DNA from 3 places in the Thermosinus thermophiluss DSM 23256 genome. Region 2 is predicted to be linked to each of the others. Evidence: riboswitches for the same ligand, from Rfam matches in the RefSeq annotation. Region 2 holds a riboswitch; each other region holds the start of a gene.
What was found. A riboswitch is a leader RNA that binds a small molecule or an ion and turns the genes downstream of it on or off. The one in region 2 is predicted to bind lysine.
Positions count from the first base shown of each region.

Region 1: another riboswitch for lysine. It lies ahead of BLQ99_RS02635 (amino acid permease); the one in region 2 lies ahead of dapB (4-hydroxy-tetrahydrodipicolinate reductase).
Region 3: another riboswitch for lysine. It lies ahead of BLQ99_RS07905 (ABC transporter substrate-binding protein); the one in region 2 lies ahead of dapB (4-hydroxy-tetrahydrodipicolinate reductase).

Region 1 is NZ_FNBU01000003.1:21,916-26,127, forward strand. Features, by position in the region: gene BLQ99_RS02625 (DUF1836 domain-containing protein) at 69-230, opposite strand; gene BLQ99_RS02630 (IS256 family transposase) at 413-1,639, opposite strand; lysine riboswitch at 2,033-2,210, shown strand; gene BLQ99_RS02635 (amino acid permease) at 2,317-3,672, shown strand; gene BLQ99_RS02640 (flavodoxin family protein) at 3,839-4,212, opposite strand, start outside.
Region 2 is NZ_FNBU01000002.1:3,670-7,881, forward strand. Features, by position in the region: gene dapG (aspartate kinase) at 1-740, opposite strand, end outside; gene BLQ99_RS01270 (aspartate-semialdehyde dehydrogenase) at 763-1,791, opposite strand; gene dapB (4-hydroxy-tetrahydrodipicolinate reductase) at 1,816-2,610, opposite strand; lysine riboswitch at 2,722-2,897, opposite strand; gene BLQ99_RS01280 (general stress protein) at 2,984-3,616, opposite strand; gene BLQ99_RS01285 (YlmC/YmxH family sporulation protein) at 3,677-3,973, opposite strand; gene BLQ99_RS01290 (hypothetical protein) at 3,995-4,212, opposite strand, start outside.
Region 3 is NZ_FNBU01000011.1:9,021-13,232, reverse strand. Features, by position in the region: gene BLQ99_RS07910 (AbgT family transporter) at 1-1,325, shown strand, start outside; lysine riboswitch at 1,585-1,760, shown strand; gene BLQ99_RS07905 (ABC transporter substrate-binding protein) at 1,953-3,098, shown strand; gene BLQ99_RS07900 (branched-chain amino acid ABC transporter permease) at 3,204-4,088, shown strand; gene BLQ99_RS07895 (branched-chain amino acid ABC transporter permease) at 4,101-4,212, shown strand, end outside.

The DNA.
Region 1 (4,212 bases), on a different contig from region 2:
ATTACAGCCGCTATTTCCTTAGCCACGGTTGGTCTGATACTAATAATTAACAACCTTGTAAACCGCATTTAAAATGATCGAGGAGGGTTATTTATCATTGTTTTGGTAAAAATCTGGCTGTCCGTTTTTATACCTTGGGGATTTAAGCGTTGATTAAGAAAGCTTAATAGTTGATCCATATATAATTCGATGTCAGGGGAGTGTCCGGCAATCTGTGTAAATGGAATAATCTAACAATAATTTGTGCATAATAATAATGCTTTTATTCACACGCAGGATAGGGCAACGCTGGGGAGCGACCCGAGCGGCGAGTGAGGTTTGGCAGGGCGGATTCCTATAGGAGCCGCCTTTTACTGCCGCCCTGGAAAACAAAAGCGATAAACCCCGGGGGTCCGGGGGCAGAGCCCCTGGGCTATATAGCCATTTTACCCTGTAGCCGATCCTCAAAGAAGATCATCAACTGTCCGAATATTATTCCCCAGTTTCGGATCGGCATACTCCATTTCTTGGATATTTCCTGCACTGACATATAGACTGATTTCCTAACCGCATCGTCCGTCGGGTATATCGTCTTGGTCTTGGTGAACTTGCGTAACATCCGATGGAAGCCCTCCACCGCGTTTGTGGTGTATATCAGTGTACGGACCTCCTGCGGGTACTTGAAATAGGTGGACAGCTCCGCCCAGTTTGCGTCCCATGATTTAAGGATTTGCGGGTATTTCCTGCCCCACTTTTCACGAAACTCCTCCAGTCGGTATTCTGCATCCTCCAACGTCGGCGCTCCGTACACCTTCTTTAAATCCGCCATGACCGGCTTTATGTCCTTGTACGGCACGTATTTTGTGGAGTTGCGGATCTGGTGTATCACGCACAGCTGCTGCTCCGTTTTGGGGAAAACCGTCTCAATGGCGTTCGAGAACCCGCTAAGGTTGTCGCGACATGCGATGAAGATATCTTCCACGCCCCGGTTTTTCAACTCGTTGCATACGGTAACCCAGAAGCTCGCACTTTCGTTTTCTGACAGCCATATCCCCAGTATTTCCTTACGCCCTTCAAGATTGATCCCCAAGACGGAGTAAAGGCACTTATTGACAACACGGCTGTCCTTGCGTACTTTAAACATGATCCCGTCTAAGAAGACGATTGGATATATAGCATCGAGAGGCCGCGACTGCCATTCAACGACAGCCGGCATAAGTTTGTCAGTGATCCGGCTAATGAGGCTCGCTGAGGCTTCTACCCCGTATATATCGCGGAGGTGATCCTCAATATCACGGGTGGACATACCTTTGGCGTACATGGCCATAACCCTCGCTTCGATGTCGTCAGTGCGTGTCTGCCTTTTTTCGATGGCCTGCGGCTCAAAGGTGCCGTTTCGGTCGCGCGGAACCTTGATTTCGCTCTCGCCCCATTCGCTTTTTATTGTCTTTTTGCCGTAACCGTTGCGGCTATTGCCACTGTTATTTCCCAAAACGCTGTGCTTTTCATAACCCAGATGCTCGTCCATTTCGGCTTCAAGCATTTTTTCTAGCGCTCCGGAAAACAAATTCTTGAGTTTCGCCGTCAGCTCGGCGGGTGTTGTACAGCCTTCGCAGATCAGTGCTGCGAGCTGTATTTCCTTTTCGTTTAACTGTGTCATGGTGATATCTCCCTTTCATCATTCTATTGGAGATTATTGCCATTTACACAGTTTAGAATACATTCTCGATGTCAGGGATTGCTTCAATCGGAATATTATTTATTTCGCGGACACGCTCGATTAGTTCGGTTAAGTTAATTTTTTTCATTGAAATGCTGCACCTCGTTTGGTTTTATAGTCGCAGGATCAGTCTGACTTATCAGTTTCTTTTTTTTGGCGCGTAAACATTTTCGCCGCCGCTTACAACATTACCTGTTATAACACCCCAATAATCTCAATAACGAGTATACGCGTTTTTTCTAAAGGGAATATTTTCCATATTTTCGTTGTTTTTCTCCAGTTGACACGTAATGTACTTGCTGCTACACTTTAGTAGGAATTTAAATAAAGAAACTGTAGAGTAGAGGCGCGATAACTAAGAGTACCAAAGACTTTTGAGCAAATGGGTCTTTGCGAAAGGAGTTGTCGCCGAAGTCTGGGAAAATTGCTCGGTTTTCCCAGGCTGGGTCTGGGTCGAATAGGCACAGAACTGTCACCGAAATGTTTATTTCGGTGGAGCGCTATCTCAGAACTACGTTGGCTCTAAGGCCCAAGAATGCCTTTGAACAGGTGCTGAGATATCTCCTCGGTACCTGTTTTTTGTTTTGATAAAGATTAAAGAAGGAGGACAGAACATTATGAAGAGCAAGCCGCGACCTGAGTTAAAAAAAGGGCTGGGGTTGGCCGCGGCCACCGCGCTGGTCATGGGCAACATGATTGGCTCAGGTATTTTTATGATGCCGAACACGCTTGCCAACAGCGCTGGCCCTGGGGCTTCGCTCCTGGCCTGGGCCTTTACCGGCATCGGATCCATCCTGCTCGCGTTGACATTCGCCAATCTAGGCTCCCGATACCCGCAAACCGGCGGCCCGTACGCATTCTCCAAAATGGCCTTTGGTGAGTTTACCGGCTTTATCAATGCCTGGTCATACTGGATTGGGGCTATTATCGGCAATGCTGCTATTTTAACGGCTTTCGCCAGCTATTTATCCTTTTTCTTCCCGATCGTTAAAGAAAATGGGCTTGTGGCCTTTACTATTACATCTTTTCTGCTGTGGTTTTTCACGTTAATTAATATTAAAGGGGTACGGGAGGCCGGTCTTGTTACCCTTATCACTACCATCTTGAAAGTTGTTCCCTTAATTGTGTTTGTGATTGTCGGCGCCGGTCATTTCGACCTCAAAATTGCCGGGCCGATGTTTCCGGAGGGAAAGGGCATTGAAACTATCTCGGCTGCCGCTACCGCGACACTGTGGGCGTTCATCGGTCTGGAGTCGGCCACCGTTGCCGCCGGTGAGATACAAAACCCGGAGCGCAACGTCCGTCTGAGCACCATCTGGGGTATTGGCCTGACGACCGTGCTGTATCTGGCGATAAGCCTGGTAGCCATGGGCACGATGAGCCAAGATGCACTCGCGCAATCTTCCTCGCCGCTGGCTGATATTCTCAACCAGTATTCCGGCGGCTGGGGTTCGGAATTTATCGCTTTGGGCGCCCTTGTCTCCACCCTCGGCGCCACTGCCGGCTGGGTATTATCTACTGCCCGCATCAGTTTCGCCGCGGCCGAGGACGGTTTGTTGCCTAAGGGTCTCGCCTCCGTTCATCCTAAGTTTGCTACGCCGCACACTTCGCTTATTGTCAGCGGCATTATTGCTAACGTCATCCTTATCCTTAACTATGTAGATTCGCTGACAGCGGCCTATAACTTCATGATTTTATTAGCTACCTTATCCTTTTTGCCGCCGTACGTTTTTGCCGCGGCGGCCGAAATACTGCTACTGTCCAAACGTACCGGGCAGTTCTCTTTTGGGAATTTTATCAAAAATTCTTTCCTCTCGCTCTTGGGCTTCGCTTATGCCCTGTGGACCATCTACGGCAGCGGTGCCGAGGCTGTTATGTATGGCTTTTTGCTTATCCTTATCGGTATTCCCGTTTATCTGTATATGAAGCTTAGCAACCAGTCGGTTATGGAAACTGCAAATATTAATTCGTAACCGCTAAGACTGCCTCACTAATTAAGGTCTTGTTGCAGTTATTATTCTTCGACGAAGCTTTCTGAGGCAAATGTAAATAATTTAAAAAGCAGCAGGGCTCCACCACTACTGTGGTGGAGCCCTGCTGCTTTCTCAGGCCAAGAATGTGGCAGTTATTGTCCTTGCATTATTTTAGGGAGCGTCCAGTGTTCTCGGCCATAGCGAGAAGTTCGGGCTGGCTGTTGATGGCATCTGCCGGTCCCAAACCGCCGCCGACGATATTTTTCACGAGTTCCATCTTAAAAAAGTTGCCGAGCCAATGGTTTAGGTAGTCTGATAAAGATTGAAAAACTTCGGCAGGTGCGCCGCTGGCCGTAACGGTAATGTATTTTTTCCCCGGCAGATAACGTATTTGATAGTCCGCATCCATGAAGGTGTACCAGCGGTCAAAAAAATTCTTCATTTGTCCGGTCATTTGTCCCATATATACCGGAGTGCCAAGAACAAGACAATCTGCCTCCACAATTTTTGGATATAGGGTTTGCATGTCGTCTTTAATGG
Region 2 (4,212 bases):
CCTTTTGCTGTGCTCGTTATTAAGGTGCCGGGAGCGTTAGAAAAAGTAGATTTAACCACTAACGGTATGTTTTTTTGCATTGCGATTTCCACGGCCCGCGGATGAATGACTTTTGCTCCCTGATGCGCTAACTGGCACACTTCGGCGTAAGTAATGGAATCTAAAATTTTAGCGTTGGTCACTATGCGCGGATCAGCAGTCATGATTCCGTCGACATCTGTGTATATCTCAACCATTTCGGCATTGAGAGCCGCTCCCAAAGCCGCCGCCGTAGTATCACTTCCTCCCCGCCCAAGCGTCGTGAATTCACCGTCGACAGTAACGCCCTGAAAGCCGCAAACCACTGGCGTTTTGCCCATCCTGAGCAAGCCCATCAATCGTGAAGGATCAACTTTTAAAATTCGACTGTTATTGAAATTATTATCGGTAATAACACCGGCCTGACCGCCGGTCAGCATGACCGCATCAATACCAGCTGCTTGCAGCGTGCCTGTCATGACTACCGCGGAGATGATTTCACCGCAATACATAATCAGATCTAGTTCGCGGGCAGCAATATGTTTGTATGCGGAGCGGGCAAGGTCAATCAGGGTATCGGTAGCATAATGGTCCCCTTTCCGCCCCATAGCGGAAACCACTACGACAGGACTAAACCCTTGCTCCATTGCGCTGTGAATTTTTTGGACAACAAGTTCTCTAACCTGGGAGGATGCGACCGAAGTCCCTCCAAATTTTTGCACAATTATACGCATCCGTCACACCTCATACTAATTTATGGTCAATCATGTACTCAGCAATTTGCAAGGCATTTAGGGCCGCTCCTTTGCGGATTTGATCCCCCACTACCCACATGTTGAGCCCATAAGTGACCGACTTATCGGGGCGAAGCCTGCCGACAAACACTTCATCGCGATTAGATGTATAAAGTGGCATTGGATAGAGCATTTCGGCGGGGTCATCCTGCACGATAACACCGGGAAAAGCGGCAAGGGCACTGCGTGCTTCCTCAACCGAGAGCGGCCCCGCTAATTCTAGGTTAATGGCTTCGGAATGACTGCGGTAAACAGGTACGCGAACCGTTGTAGCCGTAATGGCAATGCTATAATCGTTGAAAATTTTATGGGTTTCATGAACCATTTTCATTTCTTCTTTAGTGTAACCGTCTTCAACGAAAACATCAATCTGCGGTATCAGGTTAAAAGCAATCTGGTAGTGTTTGGGCAGGCTAGCGCTAGGCAGGATACGAGCCTCGACCGGGCGGTCTTCCATTATTGCCTTTACCTGGTCGGTTAATTCGTCGATAGCCTCTTTGCCGGCTCCGGAAACAGCCTGATAAGTAGAAACAACAACCCGTTTGATTTTTACTCGGTCGTAAATCGGTTTTAAGGCCATAGCCATAATAATCGTCGAGCAGTTTGGGTTGGCAATAATGCCTCTGTGATTTTTAATTGCTTCCGGATTTACTTCCGGGACAACAAGCGGTACATCGGGATCCATCCGGAAAGTGCTGGAATTGTCTATCACGACGGCGCCAGCTTTAACGGCTTCCGGAGCAAAAACCTTGCTGGCCGGTCCCCCGGCAAAAAGAGCAATTTGCACGTCTTTGAACGATTCGGCTTTTGCTTCTTCGACAGTATATGTTTCGCCCAAAACTTGCATCTGTTTGCCGGCAGACCTTTCGGAAGCAAGTAATTTTAACTTCCCCACCGGAAACTTACGCTCTTCAATTAGCTTAATAAATTCCTGTCCTACCGCACCGGTCGCTCCCAAGATTGCAACATTGTATTTCATAACTCTCGCCTCCTATTACTCAGTTCACTTCATAATGTTTTCCAGTCCGTAGACAAGTCCGTCGACGGTTAAAACCCGCTTGCACGCCAACAACACACCCGGCATGAAAGACTCACGGGAAATGGAATCATGGCGAATCGTTAACGTCTGCCCAAGACCACCGAAGATAACCTCTTGATGAGCCACATATCCGGGCAGTCGCACACTATGGATACGAATGCCTTCAAAATTGCCGCCACGGGAACCAGCCAGTTTTTCCACCTCGGCAGGATGTCCCTGATGCATACTGCCACGGTTCTGCATGATTAGCTCGGCCGTTCGCAGCGCTGTTCCTGACGGTGCATCCAGTTTTTGGTCGTGGTGCAGCTCAATAATTTCCACATGGGGGAAATATTTCGCAGCTTCCTGCGCCAGTTGCATCATAAGCACTGCGCCCACGGAAAAATTCGGGGAAATAATCGCATTTACACGACTTTGCTTGCATAATTCCCTTACTTCAGACACATCGGCCTCGCTAAGACCGGTAGTGCCGACTACGGGACAAACACCGTTTTTAATTGCGATACGGATATTGTTCATTACCGTATCGGGGTTTGTAAAATCAACCATAACCTGGGGTTTGGTTTCGTTAATGACCGTTTGCAGGTCGTTGCCAACGGTTACACCTATTTTGCCTGCACCGATCAGTTCACCGACATCATCAAAATTGGACTTGATGTCTACCGCACCTACAATGCTGAGTTGTTCGTCCCTATGTACTGCCTTCAAAACTTCGCGACCCATCTTCCCATAAGCTCCACACACCATTACCCGAATCATTACCTTTCACCTCCTATAAAAATAAGAAGCAGCCGGTGAACGCTATCTCACCGGCTGCCACTAGCAGACAGCCTTAAAGGGAACAAGAAACACTGGTGTTTCCCCGCCCTTAGTTGAGATAGCGCTCCACCAAAATTAACTTTGGTGACAGTGTTACACCTGTTCGGCGCAACACCAGCACGAAAGCTTGGCACTCTTTCGTACTTCGGCGGTCATCCCTTTCCTTTCAGATCCTGGACGCCACTCTCCCTGAAAGTACTCTTGAGGACCGCACCTCTACTCACCCTGCGCAGGTTTATTATTCATTTTACGTTCATTGTATAATAATGGTTACACCAGTGTCAAACATATTTAAAAAAATTTATTATTTTTCCTACCGGGCATTATGACTTTCTACGTCCCGAGCACCATTTTGCCGGAGAACTTGGGCCGCTTGCTGTACTTTCGTCGCATCAGACCGGATTACCGCTAAAATTCCGCCTTCAGCAACATGCTGCTCATAGCGCCGGCTCACCTCTGCCGGAATACCCCAGTCGATCAACCCTCCGGCAATACCCCCTGCTACCGCGCCGCTCAATGCCGCGGCAATAGGTCCGGCAGCAACGATCGGTCCAATACCAGGAATAGCAAGCGCTCCTGCCCCTACCATGAGACCGCCGATCCCACCCAATGTTCCGCCGGTAAGAGCGCCATCGGTAATATCGTCATCAACAAATTCAGTGTTATTTTGCCTTTTACGTTCTTTGGAGACAACATTGATTTCTTCCGTAGAAAACCCCTGGTTACGCAGTTCGCTTACCGCTTTTTCAGCCTGTTGGTGGGAATCAAAGACCCCGATAACCATTTTTACATTCTGACCACCGGTGCCAGTTTTAGCGGCTTGACCTTGAACAGCCGATTGTGTCACTGCCTGCGACTGCATGGATGTAGTTTGAGTCTTGGCATAACTTGTAACAACATTGTTTGTTGTACCTTGATTTTGTTGATTTGTATTGTTTGGTGCCATGGTATGCCCTCCTAACATTAATTGTATTACAATTTAATGTTAGTCTTCCCACCATCGCTTTTAATATTCGTCTTCGTAACGCTCGCGTCGCATACTACCAGCGTACAGGCGGTCAATGGCGTTGTTCAAGTCGACAATAACGACCTCATCGCCAATCCGTTTAATGGCATGCCACGGAATTGTCGAACTCCGGTTGTCACTGAAGAAACTGAATAACCCGCCACGGGTAGGTAATATTAGAGCGTTTATCCGCCCGGTTTTACTATCAAAAGTTAATTCACATTCATCAATTATGCCGAGACGGGTACCGTCACCAAGATTAATTACTTCTTTCCCTGATAGTTCACTTAGACGCATAGTATCCTCCCTCTATAAGTTCTATTTATGTAAAAGAAGGTAGAGTTTTAGAAACAGCGGCTGAATAATGGCTACGCCCAAGGAAATTAGCGCCAACGGGTCGATAGCGACAGTCAAAAGTCCCACCGTTGAAGGTATTTCCAATTTTAAAAAAGACACAAGCATAATCAGTGAAAGATATATTCCGCCTGCGGTCGCCACCAGTTCCTGTACGGCAAGCGAAACCGGCGACGGTTTGG
Region 3 (4,212 bases), on a different contig from region 2:
ACATCCTGCAGGACATGGTGAAAAACTTCGTCAACTTCCCGCCCCTGGGGCTGGTCGTCGTTATGATGCTGGCCATGGGCCTGGCCGAAGCCACCGGTTTCGTGAGCGCCTTTGTCCGCCGGATCATGCTCGGCGTCCCGTCCTGGGCCGTTACCAGCACCATCTTTTTCCTTGGCATCAACGGTAACCTGGCCTCTGACGCCGCCACCGTCTTTATCCCCGCGGCGGCGGCCGCCGTATTCGCCAGCATGGGCCGCAACCCGCTGATGGGCATGTCGGTCGCCTTCGCCGCCACGCAGGCGGGCTTTAGCGCTAACGTACTGCCCGCCGGCACCGATGCGCTGCTGGCCGGTATTACCCAGTCGGCCATCGGTACTATTCCGCAGACGGCCAATTCGCCGGCCCACCCGCTGATTAACTATTATCTCATGAGTTCGTCCGTCATTATCCTGACGATTGTCGGGACGCTGATTGCCGAGAAAGTGGTGGGGCCGCGCCTTGACCGGCTACATCCCGTAACCGGTTTTGACATGAAGGCCAGCGACCATGCGCTTACCGCTGAAGAGAAAAAGGGCCTGCGCTACGCCGGTTGGGCCGCGCTGGGGTATGTGGCGCTGCTCCTCATCCTGCTGGTTCCGGAAAACGGCCTCTTGCGCGATCCCAAGACGCACGCCATTTTGCCTAAGTCGCCCTTCCTGGACGGCATTATTCCATTGCTCTTTTTCTTCTTCATGACCGTCGGCATCGCGTTCGGCATTGGCAAAGGCGTTATTAAAAAGGAAAGCGATGTTGCTAAATTTATGGGGCAAGGTCTGTCCGGCATTCTCAGCTTTATCGTCACCGCTTTTTCCGCCGCCCAGTTTATTGCCTGGTTCAATAAAAGCAACCTCGCCACCGTGCTGGCCATCAAGGGCGCCGATTTTCTGAAAGCACTCGACTTTACCGGCATATCCCTTATCCTCGCTTTTATCCTCTTTTCCGCATTCGTTGACCTATTCATTGTCAGCGGCTCGGCCAAATGGCTGATCTTAGCGCCGGTCTTTGTCCCCATGTTCGGCCTGTTAGGCTATGAGCCGGCGCTGACTCAGGCGGCGTACCGCATTGGCGAGAGCTCGGTCAACAGCATTACCCCGCTTAACTATTATTTGCCGGTGATGCTCGGCATTATGGCCAAGTACTCCAGTAACACCAAGGTCGGCATGGGCACTTTGGTCTCGATGCAGCTCCCCTTCGGCATCGGCTTTTTGGTTGCCTGGACCGCCTGGCTGATGGTGTTTATTCTGCTCGACTTGCCGCTCGGGCCGGGCGTTAAGATTTATCTGTAATTAAGTTTATCTGTAATTAAGCTTTTAACCGCCAAGTACGCAAAGGGCGCGAAGCTCTAAAAAGTATCCCTTTTTTGGCGCGACACGTGTCGCGCCCGCTACCCTTTGCGGCCTTGGTGGTTTTGCAGTTTTGTTAAAAATGCATGCGCCGATGCCGCTTATATTTACATAAAATTTTAACTAAAATAAATTATTAAAAAGTTATTGACATTCTGTTTACCAATATTATACAATTAACGCAAAAGTAATATACCGAACGTCCAAAGATAGAGGTGCGGGCAACATGAGTAGCTCCAGGGAGAAGGGCATCGCTGAACTGGAGGGAAAGGGTGACCGCCGAAGCATGGCCGGCTGCCGAACCGGTCATGCTGGTCCTGCGTCGAACAGGCGCCGGACTGTCACCAATTGCGTAATTGGTGGAGCGCTATCTCATCTGGCGTATATTCCAGCAAATATCTGCAGCAGTCTTTTGGCCCGGTGAGTAGCTTGCCGGGCCTTTACTTATGTCCGATCATATCTGGAGCGGTCATTTCATATGGTATATTGACTTTTCGCAGCAGGGAGGGGTTTGGGCGGCATAATAGCGACCCGGACGGAGTTAGGCATTGAAAAAGAGGAGGGGTGTACGTGTCCAAGTATATGAAATTATTATCCTTGGTGGTGGTACTCATTTTCCTGGTGGCGGCGGCCGGGTGCGGCGGCAGTTCCGGCACGTCGGCCGGCAAAGGCAATCTGGTGATTGCCATGGTTAACCCGCTGTCGGGTGACAGCGCTACTTACGGCGTGAGCCATAAGAACGGCATAGAACTGGCCCGGGAGGAGATTAACAAGGCCGGTGGCATTAAGGGGCAGCAAATCGAGATCCTCTTCCACGACGATGCCGGCGATCCCAAGCAGGCGGCGGCAGGGGCGCAGAAATTCGCCGACCAGAAAAACGTCATGGCCATCGTGGGGTCGTGCCTGAGTTCCAATACGCTGGCGATGGTGCCGATTACCGATAAAGCCAAACTGCCGCACTCGGTTGTTTCGTCCAGCACGCCCAAACTGAGCGGCATCAGCAAATACTTTTTCCGCATGGCCGTGCAGGACGCCCAGGTCGGCATCCTGATGGGCGACTTGATCGCCAAGAAGCTGGGGGCCAAAAAGGTCGCCATTTTGTACCCCAATAACGATTATGGCAAGGGTTTGACGGCGGCGATCGAAGACACGCTCAAACAGCATGGCGTAACGGTCGTGTCCAACCAGGCCTATCTGGCTACCGACAAAGATTACTCGGCCCTGCTCACCGGGATCAAGGCCCAGGGGGTTGACGCGCTGGCCGTGGCCGGCACCTATACTGACGGCGGCCTGATTACCAAGCAGGCCCGCGAACTCGGCCTCACCATACCAATCGTCGGCGGCACCGGTTTCTACAGCCCGAAATTCGTGGAAATCGCCGGCAAGGCGGCGGAAGGGGCCATTTTCCTGGGCGCCTTCGTGGCCTCCAATCCTGATCCGGCCGTGCAAAGTTTCGTGAAGAAGTATAAAGAAAAGTATAATATGGAGCCCGATACGTTCGCCGCCCTCGGTTACGACCAGATGTACGTCCTGGCCGAGGCAATGAAGAAGGCGGCGGAGAAAGGCGCCATCACCCGGGAAAACATCCGGGATGCCATGGCCCAGACTAGCTACAAGGGGATTACCGGCACGGTTACCTTTAACGATAAAGGCGACTGGGTCCGCCCGTACTTATATATCACCGTAAAAGACGGCAAGTTTGTTCTGTACCAGTAAAATGCAGCGCGGGAAGCGGTCGATAGCTGCTTCCCGCTTTTTGCTATACAATAATGGGGATCGCGCCTCTGCGCTCTCCGCGGTTAAAAGTTTGGGGGTGACAAGATGCTCTTGCTGCAGCAAATCATCAACGGTCTGGCCCTGGGCGGGATTTATTCCCTTATTGCCATCGGCTGGACGGTAGTATTCGGCATTATCGGTCTTATCAACTGGACCCACGGCGAGGTGTTCATGATTGGCGCCTTTGTGGGCTTTCTGCTCATTACGCACTTTAAGCTGAACCTCTTTGCCGCCCTCATTCTGGCCATGGTCGCCAGCGGCTTTACGGCCTTTCTGATTGACCGGCTGGCGTACCGTCCCCTGCGCAATGGCCCCCGCCTGGCGCTGTTTATTACGGCGCTGGGGGCGTCTACTTTCTTGCGCAATCTGGCGGCCATTATCTGGGAGCCCCATTCCCGGGCCTATCCCCCTACCCTGGACTTTTCCGTCATGACCTTGCAGTTTGGCGGCGCTTCGCTGACGGTTAACAGCCTTCAGGTGTTCATTTTTGTGGTTACCCTCGTGATAATGGCCTTTCTGCAGTGGTTCATCACCCGTACCATGATGGGCAAGGCCATGCTGGCCGCGTCGCAGGACATTGAGACCGTCAGCCTGATGGGGGTTGAGGTCAACCATTTGGTTACCATCACTTTCTGGGTAAGCGGCCTCTTAGGCGGCGCCGCCGGTGTCCTGGTCGGTGTTTTGTACGCAATCGACCCGATGATGGGCGCCATGGCCGGCCTGAAGGGCTGGGCGGTCGCCGTGCTCGGCGGGGTAGGCAGCATCACCGGGGCGATGGTGGCCGGGCTGATGCTCGGTGTGGCCGAAAATATCGCGTCCGTGTATATTTCCTCGGGCTATCGCGACGCCATTGCCTTTATTGTCATGATTTTGGTGCTGGTCATTAAGCCCACCGGCCTGATGGGTTTTAAATTCGAGGAAAAGGTATAGGGAGGTGGCGTCATGACAACTGCTCTCGCACCCGCATGGCGGCAGTCGCTTACAAGGTTTGTTCACAGTCCCCGCGCCGCTGTCGTTTTTAGCGCCGTGATTTTGCTTATCACCTTCCTGGACT